Regions from separate parts of the Mesorhizobium sp. M0802 genome, predicted to be linked through region 2. Evidence: riboswitches for the same ligand, from Rfam matches in the RefSeq annotation. Region 2 holds a riboswitch; the other holds the start of a gene.
What was found. Region 2 has a riboswitch for thiamine pyrophosphate ahead of thiB (thiamine ABC transporter substrate binding subunit). Riboswitches for the same ligand answer to the same signal wherever they lie in the genome.

Region 1: it holds a riboswitch for thiamine pyrophosphate, as region 2 does, so the genes downstream of both, NKI10_RS20185 (YkoF family thiamine/hydroxymethylpyrimidine-binding protein) here and thiB (thiamine ABC transporter substrate binding subunit) in region 2, are expected to answer to the same signal.

Annotation. Positions count from the first base shown of each region.
Region 1 covers NZ_JAMYOY010000014.1:145,756-150,819, reverse strand. The annotation lists gene NKI10_RS20195 (ABC transporter ATP-binding protein) at 1-363, opposite strand, end outside; gene NKI10_RS20190 (ABC transporter permease) at 360-1,202, opposite strand; gene NKI10_RS20185 (YkoF family thiamine/hydroxymethylpyrimidine-binding protein) at 1,458-2,066, opposite strand; TPP riboswitch at 2,057-2,169, opposite strand; gene NKI10_RS20180 (GSU2403 family nucleotidyltransferase fold protein) at 2,449-2,769, shown strand; gene NKI10_RS20175 (hypothetical protein) at 3,035-3,286, shown strand; gene NKI10_RS20170 (DUF2934 domain-containing protein) at 3,446-3,685, opposite strand; gene NKI10_RS20165 (hypothetical protein) at 3,778-3,993, opposite strand; gene NKI10_RS20160 (DUF1236 domain-containing protein) at 4,092-4,421, opposite strand; gene NKI10_RS20155 (hypothetical protein) at 4,764-5,064, opposite strand, start outside.
Region 2 covers NZ_JAMYOY010000004.1:200,165-205,228, forward strand. The annotation lists gene NKI10_RS09055 (ABC-F family ATP-binding cassette domain-containing protein) at 1-714, opposite strand, end outside; gene NKI10_RS09060 (thiamine diphosphokinase) at 716-1,375, opposite strand; TPP riboswitch at 1,538-1,652, shown strand; gene thiB (thiamine ABC transporter substrate binding subunit) at 1,696-2,703, shown strand; gene thiP (thiamine/thiamine pyrophosphate ABC transporter permease) at 2,924-4,522, shown strand; gene thiQ (thiamine ABC transporter ATP-binding protein) at 4,519-5,064, shown strand, end outside.

The sequences.
Region 1 (5,064 bases), on a different contig from region 2:
CTCAAAGCCGGCAAGGCCGAACTCGGCAAACAGCGGCGCGACGTGCTCGCGTGCCGCCTTGCGGCCAAGACCCTGAACTTCCAGCCCCAGCGTCACATTGTCGATGACGCGCCGCCACGGCATCAGCGCGTCGCGCTGCGGCATGAAGGCGAAGGGGCTGCCCTGCAATGGCGCGCCGTCGAAGCGCATGTCGCCCTCACCTTTCAGCGCGCCGGTCAGCAACTGGAACAGCGTCGACTTGCCGGCGCCGGAAGGGCCGAGGATGGAGACGAACTCGCCGGCCGCGACATGAAGCGAAATGCCGGCGAGCACCTCAAGCGCGCCGAAGTTCTTCCTGATGTCCCGGAGTTCGAGCCGCGTCATTGACGGTTCTCTTCTGCAGCTTCAACCTTGCCGTCGCGGCTTTCGCTCCCTGCATTCTCCCAAGGCATGGCGAAACGCTGGACGAGCACGACAATGCCGAACAGGATCAGCGTGAGCGCGGCGCTGACGGCGACGGCAGCGAGCACCAGATCGGGCCGAAAGTTGTTCTTGGCATTGAGCATGTAGATGCCCAGCCCCTTCGCCGCCCCCGCATATTCGGCGAAGATCGCGCCGACCACGGCGTAGGTGACGGAGATGCGCAGCCCGGCGAAGAAATAGGGCAGCGCCGAAGGCAGGCGCGCCAGCCAGAAGATACGCCAGCGCCCTGCCCCCATGGCGGCGAGCATCTGCGAAATCTCCTTGCTGGTCGCAGCAAAACCTTCGACCAGCGCGACCATCATCGGGAAGAAGGTGACGAGCGCCACAAGCAGGATTTTTGGCATCAGCCCGAAGCCGAACCACAGCACGATGAGCGGCGCGATCGCGACCAGCGGCAAGGTCTGGCTGACGATCAGCAGCGGAAACAGCGCGCGGCGCAGCGGGGCCAAGAAATCGACCAGCGCCGAAAGCACGAAGGCAGCGACCAACGAGCAGGCGAAGCCGGCTGATGTGGCGCGGACGGTGGGCATGGTGTTGTCGGCGAGTGCGGCGCGATGCTCCCAGGCCTGCTGCAGCACGCGCGACGGCGGCGGCAGCATGATGGGGGCAGCGCCGCCATAGCGGGCGTAGAGTTCCCAGGCCGCGAGGAGCAAGGCGAAGGCGATGGCGGCAGGGATGGTCTTGGCGATGGCTGCGGCTAATCTCCCCCCTCGAGGGAGAGATGTCGCCGAAGGCGACAGAGGGGGTCGTCTCGCATAGGGCGCCCACGCCTTGCCGATGCAAAAAGGGCGTCGGCGCTCCACGCGGTGGGACCCGCTCTGGCCTGCCGGCCATCTCCCGCTCAAGGGGGGAGATTCGTGGGCATCGCGGTCTTCGCCAATCGCCAATGGCTCCCCTCCTCTTTGTGCTGAGGGGTCAGAGGCATCTCCTCCACGCAATGGGTCAGATAAACCAGCCACGGCAACATCCTCGAGGAACGACGCTTGAGCCGCGGCTCAGACCCCGCTCGGGCTGTTCGCCGAAATCGTGATGTCGAGGGTGACGTGGCCGGCGCCGGGGCCGAAGCGGCAGAAGGCCTCGTTGAGCGTGGCAAACACCGCACCGGCATCGCCGCGCAGTTTGGTGCAGAAGTTCTTTGAGCGTTCAAAGACGCCGGACTGTTTCAGGAAATCGATGCAGCCATAGATCTCGTCCATATGGTCGCCTGTGCCCATCACATAGAGCGAGAACTGCGCCGCCACCGGCTGGCCGGTCGACGGCGTGGCCTGGACAGCGCGGATCGCGGCGATCTTGCGCTCGTCCAGCGGAATGGCGGGGCCGCCGGTCTCGTCGGAGCGGCAGATCGGATCGTCGGGCTCGCCCGGACAGCCGCGCGAGACCGCTGCCGAAAGCACGCAGTGCTTGCCGCTTCTGGCCGCCGCGACGAACAGGTCGCGCATGGCGGGAAACAGCACCTCGGGCGGCCCGACCATAAGCGTCGAGATGTCGTCGGTTTCGATCCGCAGCCGGTCGCGCCACGGATCGAGCGCGCCGAGCGCGCCAAGGATGACGCCGACGAAATCGTCGGTCATGGGATAAAGGGAAATCTGTGCGCCTGAAAACATCGCCCGCCTCGCTCCGCTGGTATTATCCAGATCAGCTTTAGGGTCCGAAGGCTTGCCGCCCTCATCTCAGCCCCGACCATACGGAGCACCCCTGTGGATGAGCGGGTTAAAGCATTGTTCGCGACATTGGGGAAGCCGTTTGTTGAAGGCACTGCGGCAAAGTGTTTTGGGCCAGACGGGCCGGGCGCCCGGGCGTTCAGAGCGACTCGTCAGTTCGTTGCGTTATGAGATTTCCACGAATTTCTTATAACTGCGTTGAAATTCAAGCTGATAAACGTAATTACAAGAAAACGGCAGAGCCTCCGCGCAGCCCTTACGGTTTCTGCATTTCCTTATCCGCGACCCCATCCGAACTGTGCTGCTGCGTCGCTAGGGCTTGCCTGTGCTGGTCCCCTCGCCCCAGCGCTACGCCATCCACAAGCTGATCGTCGCCTCGCGACTCGGGCCGAGCGCTGGGGCCAAGCGGGAGAAGGATCTCCATCAAGCGCGCCTGCTGACCCAAGCGCTCGAAGCCACGCGTCGCCAGGACGACCTTGCCTTCGCCTTCATGGACGCGTGGGACAAGGGCGAAAACTGGCGCGAGACGATCCGGCGCGGCCTGAACCTGTTCGACGCCGACACGAGGGAAACAGTCAACACCATCCTGGGAAAATCCCTCCGCGAAATTGGTGCGAGTCCTGAAGGATTCACGATGCGTGATTAGCTGAAGCGACCGCTGCTATATTCATTGTCATCGTCCCAACTGTACGAAATTGGCTTGACGCTCGTTCGTACATAAAGTACGATATCTCTTTTCGCAGAGAGGAATGTCCTTGAGCACAGCGAACCATGTTGCCTTCGCCGATCTCTCTCGTCCTTTGCTGTCACCCCCGTCATTGCCGCCGCCCTTGTTGCCGCCGCCTTTATTGCCGCCCCCTTTGTTGCCCTTGTCATTCGATCAGTGCGAACGCCTCGCCGGGGCCTGGCGAATGGCCAGCCAGGACATCGCCGACGACATCCGCTTCATCCGCCAATATCTGAAAGTCGTTGCCGAGAAGGACGAGAGGCTGTCGACCGGCACCCTTGTTCACAGCCGCGCCTATGTCGAGGCCTGCGCCGGCTGGCTGCCACAGACCGTGACGCGCTATCTGCGCCACCTGCGCCAGATCACCGAATGCGAACTGGCCATGACAGCTGCCGGCATTCGCTTTGCGCTGTCGAGTTATGCCTGGGAGGCATGAGGGCGCCTGTCGCCAAACACAAGGAATTGCGCTGCCCGTCGCAGGCGCAATTCGTCAGGTTGAGAGGCTCGGGCGCGCCTGAACGGCGGGCGCCAAGGATGGCCCGGCCAGCGAATTCCGGCCTTGCTTTATTTCGACTGGCCTTGTTTCAACTTGGCCTTATTTCGATTTGGCTTTGCCGGACTTTGCGGCGGCAGGCTTCGCTGCCTTTGACTTGGCGGCTGCCTTGGCGGGCTTGGCGTCAGCTTTCTTCGCCGCCTTTTTTGGCTTGGCGACCGCGCCATCGACTTCAGCCGTGGCCTGCTCCCAGTGTTCCTGATGCGCGCCTTCAGGCCGGCCGGCCTTTTCCCAAATCTCGTGCGCGCGCTGGCGAATGCGGTCCTGTTTGTCGTCCGTCACTTAAGCCTCCGTGGTTGGGTCCGGTCGGTTGGTCCAGATTCCACGAAAACATTAGCCGAAAATTCGGCCGGCGTCTTGAGTGACGAGACATCTCAGCGCGGGTCGGAAATCACCGCAACGCCGAGCAGCGCCGCTTTCTTGACGATCAGCCCCGCTAGGTCGGCATCCGAACGATCGGTGCCGGTGCGCTCCCGCAGGAGCGCGATGGCTTCCTTCATCGATAACAGCGCCGTGTTGCGCTCGGCCAGCAACTTGTCGCAACACGCCGCAACATTGGCGGAGTTCGGGGTCTCGACATGCGGCAACATGGCAATTCTCCTTTCATCATGTTCGTCATTCGGCCCTGCCGCCCTTTTGGGAAGAACGACAGGGCCGTATCACCGATGAATGGTTAGGTTGTCGAGCGTTACTCGACCACCTCGACAATCCTGCGCGTGCTGGGGTCGACCAACACGGTATGGTTGTCGACGACGGCGTATCTGTACTGAACGTCGGGAACCTCCTGCAGCTCGACAGTGTCAGGCAAGGCAGTGCCGACATTCAATTCGACGCCGAGCAGATTGACCGAGGCAAGCGGATGTTTCTTTACGTACTGGTGCACGACCGTGCGCTGTTCCGGGGTGATGATCACCTGCTGCTGTGCCGGCTGCGTGACGATGACCTCGTCGGCGGCGGCAATGCCGATACCAGCGATCATGGCGAGCCCGGCGACGGCGGGAATAAGGATGGTTTTCATCTTCGTCTCCTGTCGTTGTTGGCGAGCTCCGCCGTGTTCCCGCATGAGGCGAAAACAGCGCAGATCGAGGTGGCGGGCTCCTGGAGGCAAACGCAGCCGGTACGGTCTTGTTCCGCAAGCGGAGACTAAATTGATCGGCTTCTCGGTCATGCCAGCAGAACCCGCACCCGCAAGATTCGCATTGAAGCACAATCCCTCAGGAGACCTTCGACGTGGACGATGCACGGCTCCAAATTCCGGTGGCGATCGCGGCCGGCGCCGGCATTGATCCGGTGACCGCGTCGCCCGGCCAAGACCGGAACCGACCGCCTTCGTGCCACGCCGTGAAGTTTCAAGCAAAGGTCATTGCTTCGGCGGCTGCGCAGGCGCCTCGCCAGGCTTGATCACCGGCGTCTTGCCCTGGTCCGGCGGCGGCTGCGTCATACCCTGGTCACCACTGGGCGGCGGCTGCAGCACGCCGCCGCAGGGACCGAGCGTGCTGGTCGATTCGCCACCGCCATTGGCGACCGGCGGCTTCTGAGCATCGTCCTGAGGCTGCGCCTGGCAAGGCGCGGCAGGGCCGTTCCGGTCGCCATTGTCCTGCGCAGCCGCCGGGTCGGCCAGCGCCAAGAGCAGCACGCATGGGATGAGGGGGAAAGTCTTC
Region 2 (5,064 bases):
CGTCACGCCATAGCGCAGCCAATGCTCCTCGCGCACGATCTGGCGGCCGAGCTTGTGCTGTTCGCGCTCTTCCTCTTCCAGCACAAGGTCGCGCCATTCCTCGAAATGGCCAAAGCCCTTGTCGAGGCGGCGGGTCTGGCCACGGTCGAGCCAGACAGTGGCGCGCGAGACGCGTTCGAGGAAGCGACGGTCGTGCGAGATGACGATCAGCGCCGAAGACGTCCGGACAAGCTCTTCTTCCAGCCATTCGATGACCGACAAATCGAGATGGTTCGTCGGCTCATCAAGCAGCAGAATATCGGGTTCGGGCGCCATGACGCGGGCAAGTGCTGCGCGGCGCGCCTCGCCGCCGGAGAGATCGTTGGGGTTCTCCGTGCCGGCGAGGCCGAGATGCTCCATCAGATATGTGGCGCGGTAGGGATCGTCGGCAGGCCCAAGCCCGGCCTCGACATAGGCGCGCACATTGGCAAAGCCGTCCATGTCGGGCATTTGCGGGAGATAGCGCACCGTTGCCGAAGGCTGGCGGAAGACCTCGCCGTCTTGCGGCTCGATCAGACCAGCAGCAATCTTCAGGAGCGTCGACTTGCCGGAGCCGTTGCGGCCGACGAGCGCGATCTTGTCACCGGCGGACGCCGTCAGTTCGGCGCCATCGAGCAGCGGCGTGCCGCCAAAGGTCAGTCTTATGCCGTCGAGGTTGAGAAGGGGCGGGGCCATGTCAGCTTTCAGGCAAGGGGTAGGGGTGGGCGAGCAGCAGCGCGCGGCCATGGCCGAGCGCGATTTCGAGGCCGCCCCCGGTCGTGTTGGACTTGACCTCGTTCGAGATGGTCAGCGACGAGCCGAACACGACCTCGACATGGTCGAGCGGCCACTTCGCGCCGGACACGGTGAGGCCCGAAAGATCGGAAAAGCCGAGCACCGAAAACAGCGTTCCGTCGGCATAGTCGAAGCCGGCCTTGCCAGGCAGCAGAGGGGCGCCTTCCTGCGCTCCGCTGGTCAACAGCAATTTTGTGCCGGCCTCGGCCAGCCGCAGGCTGAGCGCCAGATGGAGGAAGGCGTGGTCGGCGCGCTTGCCGCCGAAAGCGCCGGCCAGCACCAGGCTGGTGGCGCCGCGTTCCAATGCCGCCGCGATCGCCAGTTCGCCATCGGTCTTGTCCTTTTCGGGAGGAAACACCTCCCGCGGCACGGCGGCGAGATCGGCAGGCAGGTCCGCCGGCACGGAATCGAAATCGCCGACCCACAGCTCCGGCATCACGCCGAGCAGGCGGGCATGATCGATGCCGGCGTCGGCGGCGATGACGCGCGTGCCCGCGACCTGGCGGTCGAGCCGCGGCGTGCGGACGAGATCGCCGCCAAGCAGGATGGTGAATGTGCTCATATCCGCTGGCCCTTACCAGCCCCGCCGACGAAACGGAAGGCCGAGCGGCACCGTCACTCTTTGTTGGAGCATGATCTTTTTCCGGAAACGGATTCCACTTTCCGGGATCACGCTCGGGCAAACTTCCACTTGCGTGGCACCTTGGCCGGGCCTATGTGTCGAAACGCTCTAACGGGGTGCCGGACGCGATCTTCGCGGACCGGCTGAGAGGCAGTCTCGCCAACCCGCTGAACCTGATCCGGTTTGTACCGGCGGAGGGATTAGACGCTTCGGACAGCCCGACGCCTCAATTCCTTTCAACACGAATGAAGGAGGCGCCGATGCGCATTTTTTTGTCCCGTCTTGTCCCAGCGCTTGGGCTTGCTGTTTCGCTACTGGCAAGCCCTGCGTGCGCGCAGGAAAAACTCACGATCTATACCTATGAGAGTTTCACTGCCGACTGGGGTCCAGGCCCCCAGGTGAAGAAGGAATTCGAGGCCGAGTGTGGCTGCAGCGTCGACTTCGTCTCGGTGGCCGACGGCGTCGCGCTGCTCAATCGCGTCAAGCTCGAAGGTGCGTCGACCAAAGCCGATATCGTGCTTGGCCTCGACACCAACCTCACCGCGGAAGCCAAGGCTTCCGGCCTGTTTGTCCCACATGGCGCGGTGGCTGAAAACAACGTGCCGGGCGGCTGGAGCGACGACACTTTCGTGCCCTACGATTATGGCTATTTCGCCGTCGTCTACGACACCGAGAAGCTGAAGAACCCACCGAAGAGCCTGAAGAAATTGGTCGAGGGCGATGCCGCCGACAAGATCGTCATCCAGGATCCGAGGACGTCGACGCCGGGCCTTGGCCTGCTGCTGTGGGTTAAGTCGGTCTATGGCGACAAGGCGCCGGAAGCCTGGGCGAAACTCAAGGGCAAAGTGCTGACGGTGACGCCGGGCTGGAGCGAGGCCTACGGCCTGTTCACCAAGGGCGAGGCGCCGATGGTGCTTTCCTATACGACGTCGCCGGCCTACCACATGGTGGCGGAGAACACCGGGCGCTACCAGGCGGCCTCGTTCGAGGAAGGCGAGTATCTGCAGATCGAGGTCGCCGGCATCACCACCACGGGCGCGAAGAATCCGCTGGCGGCGAAGTTCCTGGCCTTCATGACCGGGCCGAAATTCCAGGATGTCATTCCGGAGACCAACTGGATGTTCCCGGCCGGGAAAACCGACAAGCCGCTCAATCCGGCTTTTGATAGGCTGGTCAAGCCGGCGAAGACCTTGCTGTTCAGCCCGGAAGAGGTCGCGGCAAATCGCAAGGCCTGGGTGGATGAATGGCTGGCGGTGATGAGCAAGTAGATTTGGCTGTATAGTCAAAAGATGAGTGCTCTACGGCGCCCCCCTCTGTCCTGCCGGACATCTCCCCCACGAGGGGGGAGATTGGCCTTTACGTTGACTTTCGCCAATCTCCGAAGCTGCAGGAATGAGCGGAGCGCTAAAACCGCCAATCTCCCCCCTCGTGGGGGAGATGTCCGGCAGGACAGAGGGGGGCGCGAAGGAACGCGACGCCCGGTAAAGAGTGCAACGCTCTGACCCCCGCATCACGGCCGGCATTGTCGCGCTTGCGGCAATCGCGCTGCTGATCGGTGGCGCCTTCGCCGGCCTTATCCGCGAAGGCGCGCACGACCTTTCCGGCGCCGCGTCCGCCTTTGACCTCTATCTCCTGCGCGTTGTCCGCTTCACGCTCTGGCAGGCTGCGCTCTCGACTCTGCTTTCCGCCGTACCGGCGCTCTTCGTCGCCCGGGCGCTGTCGCGGCATCCGCGCTTCTTCGGACGCGGCTTCATCCTGCAGCTATTCACTGTGCCCCTTGCCTTGCCGGCAATTGTCGGAGCGCTGGGAATACTGGCGCTCTATGGCCGCGCCGGTTATTTCGCCGCGATCGGTGGCCAGAGCTGGCCCGACATCTATGGGCTGTCGGGCATCCTCGTCGCCCACGTCTTCTTCAACCTGCCGCTGGCCACCCGGCTGTTCCTCGAAGCGCTGGGAACGGTGCCGGCCGATCAATGGCGGCTGGCGAGCCAGCTCGGCATGGGGGCGAGGCCAGCCTTCCGGCTGATCGAGTGGCCGGTGCTGCGCGCCGCGCTGCCGGGCGTCGCCGGGCTTGTCTTCATGCTTTGCATCACCTCCTTCACCATCGTCCTGATCCTCGGCGGCGGGCCGGCGGCGACGACGCTGGAAGTCGCCATCTATCAGGCGCTGCGTTTCGACTTCGATCCGGCGCGAGCGGTGACGCTGACGGTGCTACAGATCGCGCTGACTTTCGCCGTCATGCTGGCGCTGACGCGGCTCGGCGCCAATGTGACCGGCGACGCCAATTTGCCTGTCGCGCCGCGCCGCTATCACTTGGCCGGCAAAGCAGAAACAGCGTTCAACGCCGTCCTGATCGTGCTCGCCTTGCTGTTCGTCGCCGGACCGATGGCGGCCACCGTTGCCTCCGGCCTCGGCGCCGATCTCGGCCGGCTGGCGGGCGAGAGTGCCGTGCGTCAGGCGACGCTGACCAGCGCCGGTCTCGCCTTCTCGGCGGCGCTACTTTCGGTGGCGCTGGCACTGTCGCTGATCATGGCGCGGCGGGCACTGTCGCTGCGCCGCCGGTCCAGTGCCCGTTCATTGCTCGAACATGCCACCGACACCGGCGCCGGCTTCGTCCTCGTCGTGCCGCCCATCGTCATCGGCGCCGGCTGGTTTCTCCTGCTGCGCACGGTCAGCGATGTCTTTGCCATCGCGCCGGTCATGGTCGTCACCGTCAATGCGGTGATGGCGATGCCCTTTGCCATCCGCGCGATGCGCCCGGCCTATGATGCGGCGAGCGAGCGCCATGAAAAGCTGTGCGCGCAGCTCGGCATTGCGGGCTGGAACCGGCTGCTTCTGGTCGACTGGCCATCGCTCCGGCGGCCGCTGGCCACCGGCTTTGCCTTCGCCATGGCACTGTCGCTCGGCGATCTCGGCGTCATCGCGCTGTTCGGCAGCGATTCGGTGCAGACCTTGCCCTATCTCCTGCTGGCGCGCATGGGCAGCTATCGCACGGCCGATGCTGCCGGGCTGGCTTTGCTGCTCGGGGCGGTCTGCCTTGCATTGGTGGTCGCGGCAGACTGGCTGGGACGGGGAGAGAGATCGTGACGTCCGCTGTGGAGAAAGGCACGACTGTCCGGCTGGACAAGGTCTCGTTCAGCTATGGCGAAACGTCATTCCTGTTCGATGTCGAATTCGATACATCGAAGATCACCGCCATCATGGGGGCAAGTGGTTCGGGCAAATCGACCTTGCTCAATCTGGTGGCTGGTTTCGAGACGCCGGAGTCCGGTCGTGTGCTGATCGGCGCCGCCGATGTCGGCGCCAAGCCGCCTTCGGCGCGGCCGGTGTCGATGGTATTCCAGGAAAACAATCTGTTTGCTCATCTCTCGGTGGAGAAGAATGTCGGGCTCGGCCGCTCGCCATCGCTCAACCTGACCGACGCCGATCGCGCCGCAATCGCCGAGGCGCTTGACCGCGTCGGCCTGGCCGGCAAGGAAATGCGCCTGCCGCGCGAACTCTCCGGCGGCGAAAGGCAGCGCGTGGCGCTCGCCCGCGTTCTGGTGCGCGACCGGCCGGTGCTGCTGCTCGACGAGCCGTTCGCTTCGCTCGGGCCAGCACTGCGCGACGACATGCTCGAGCTGGTGGCC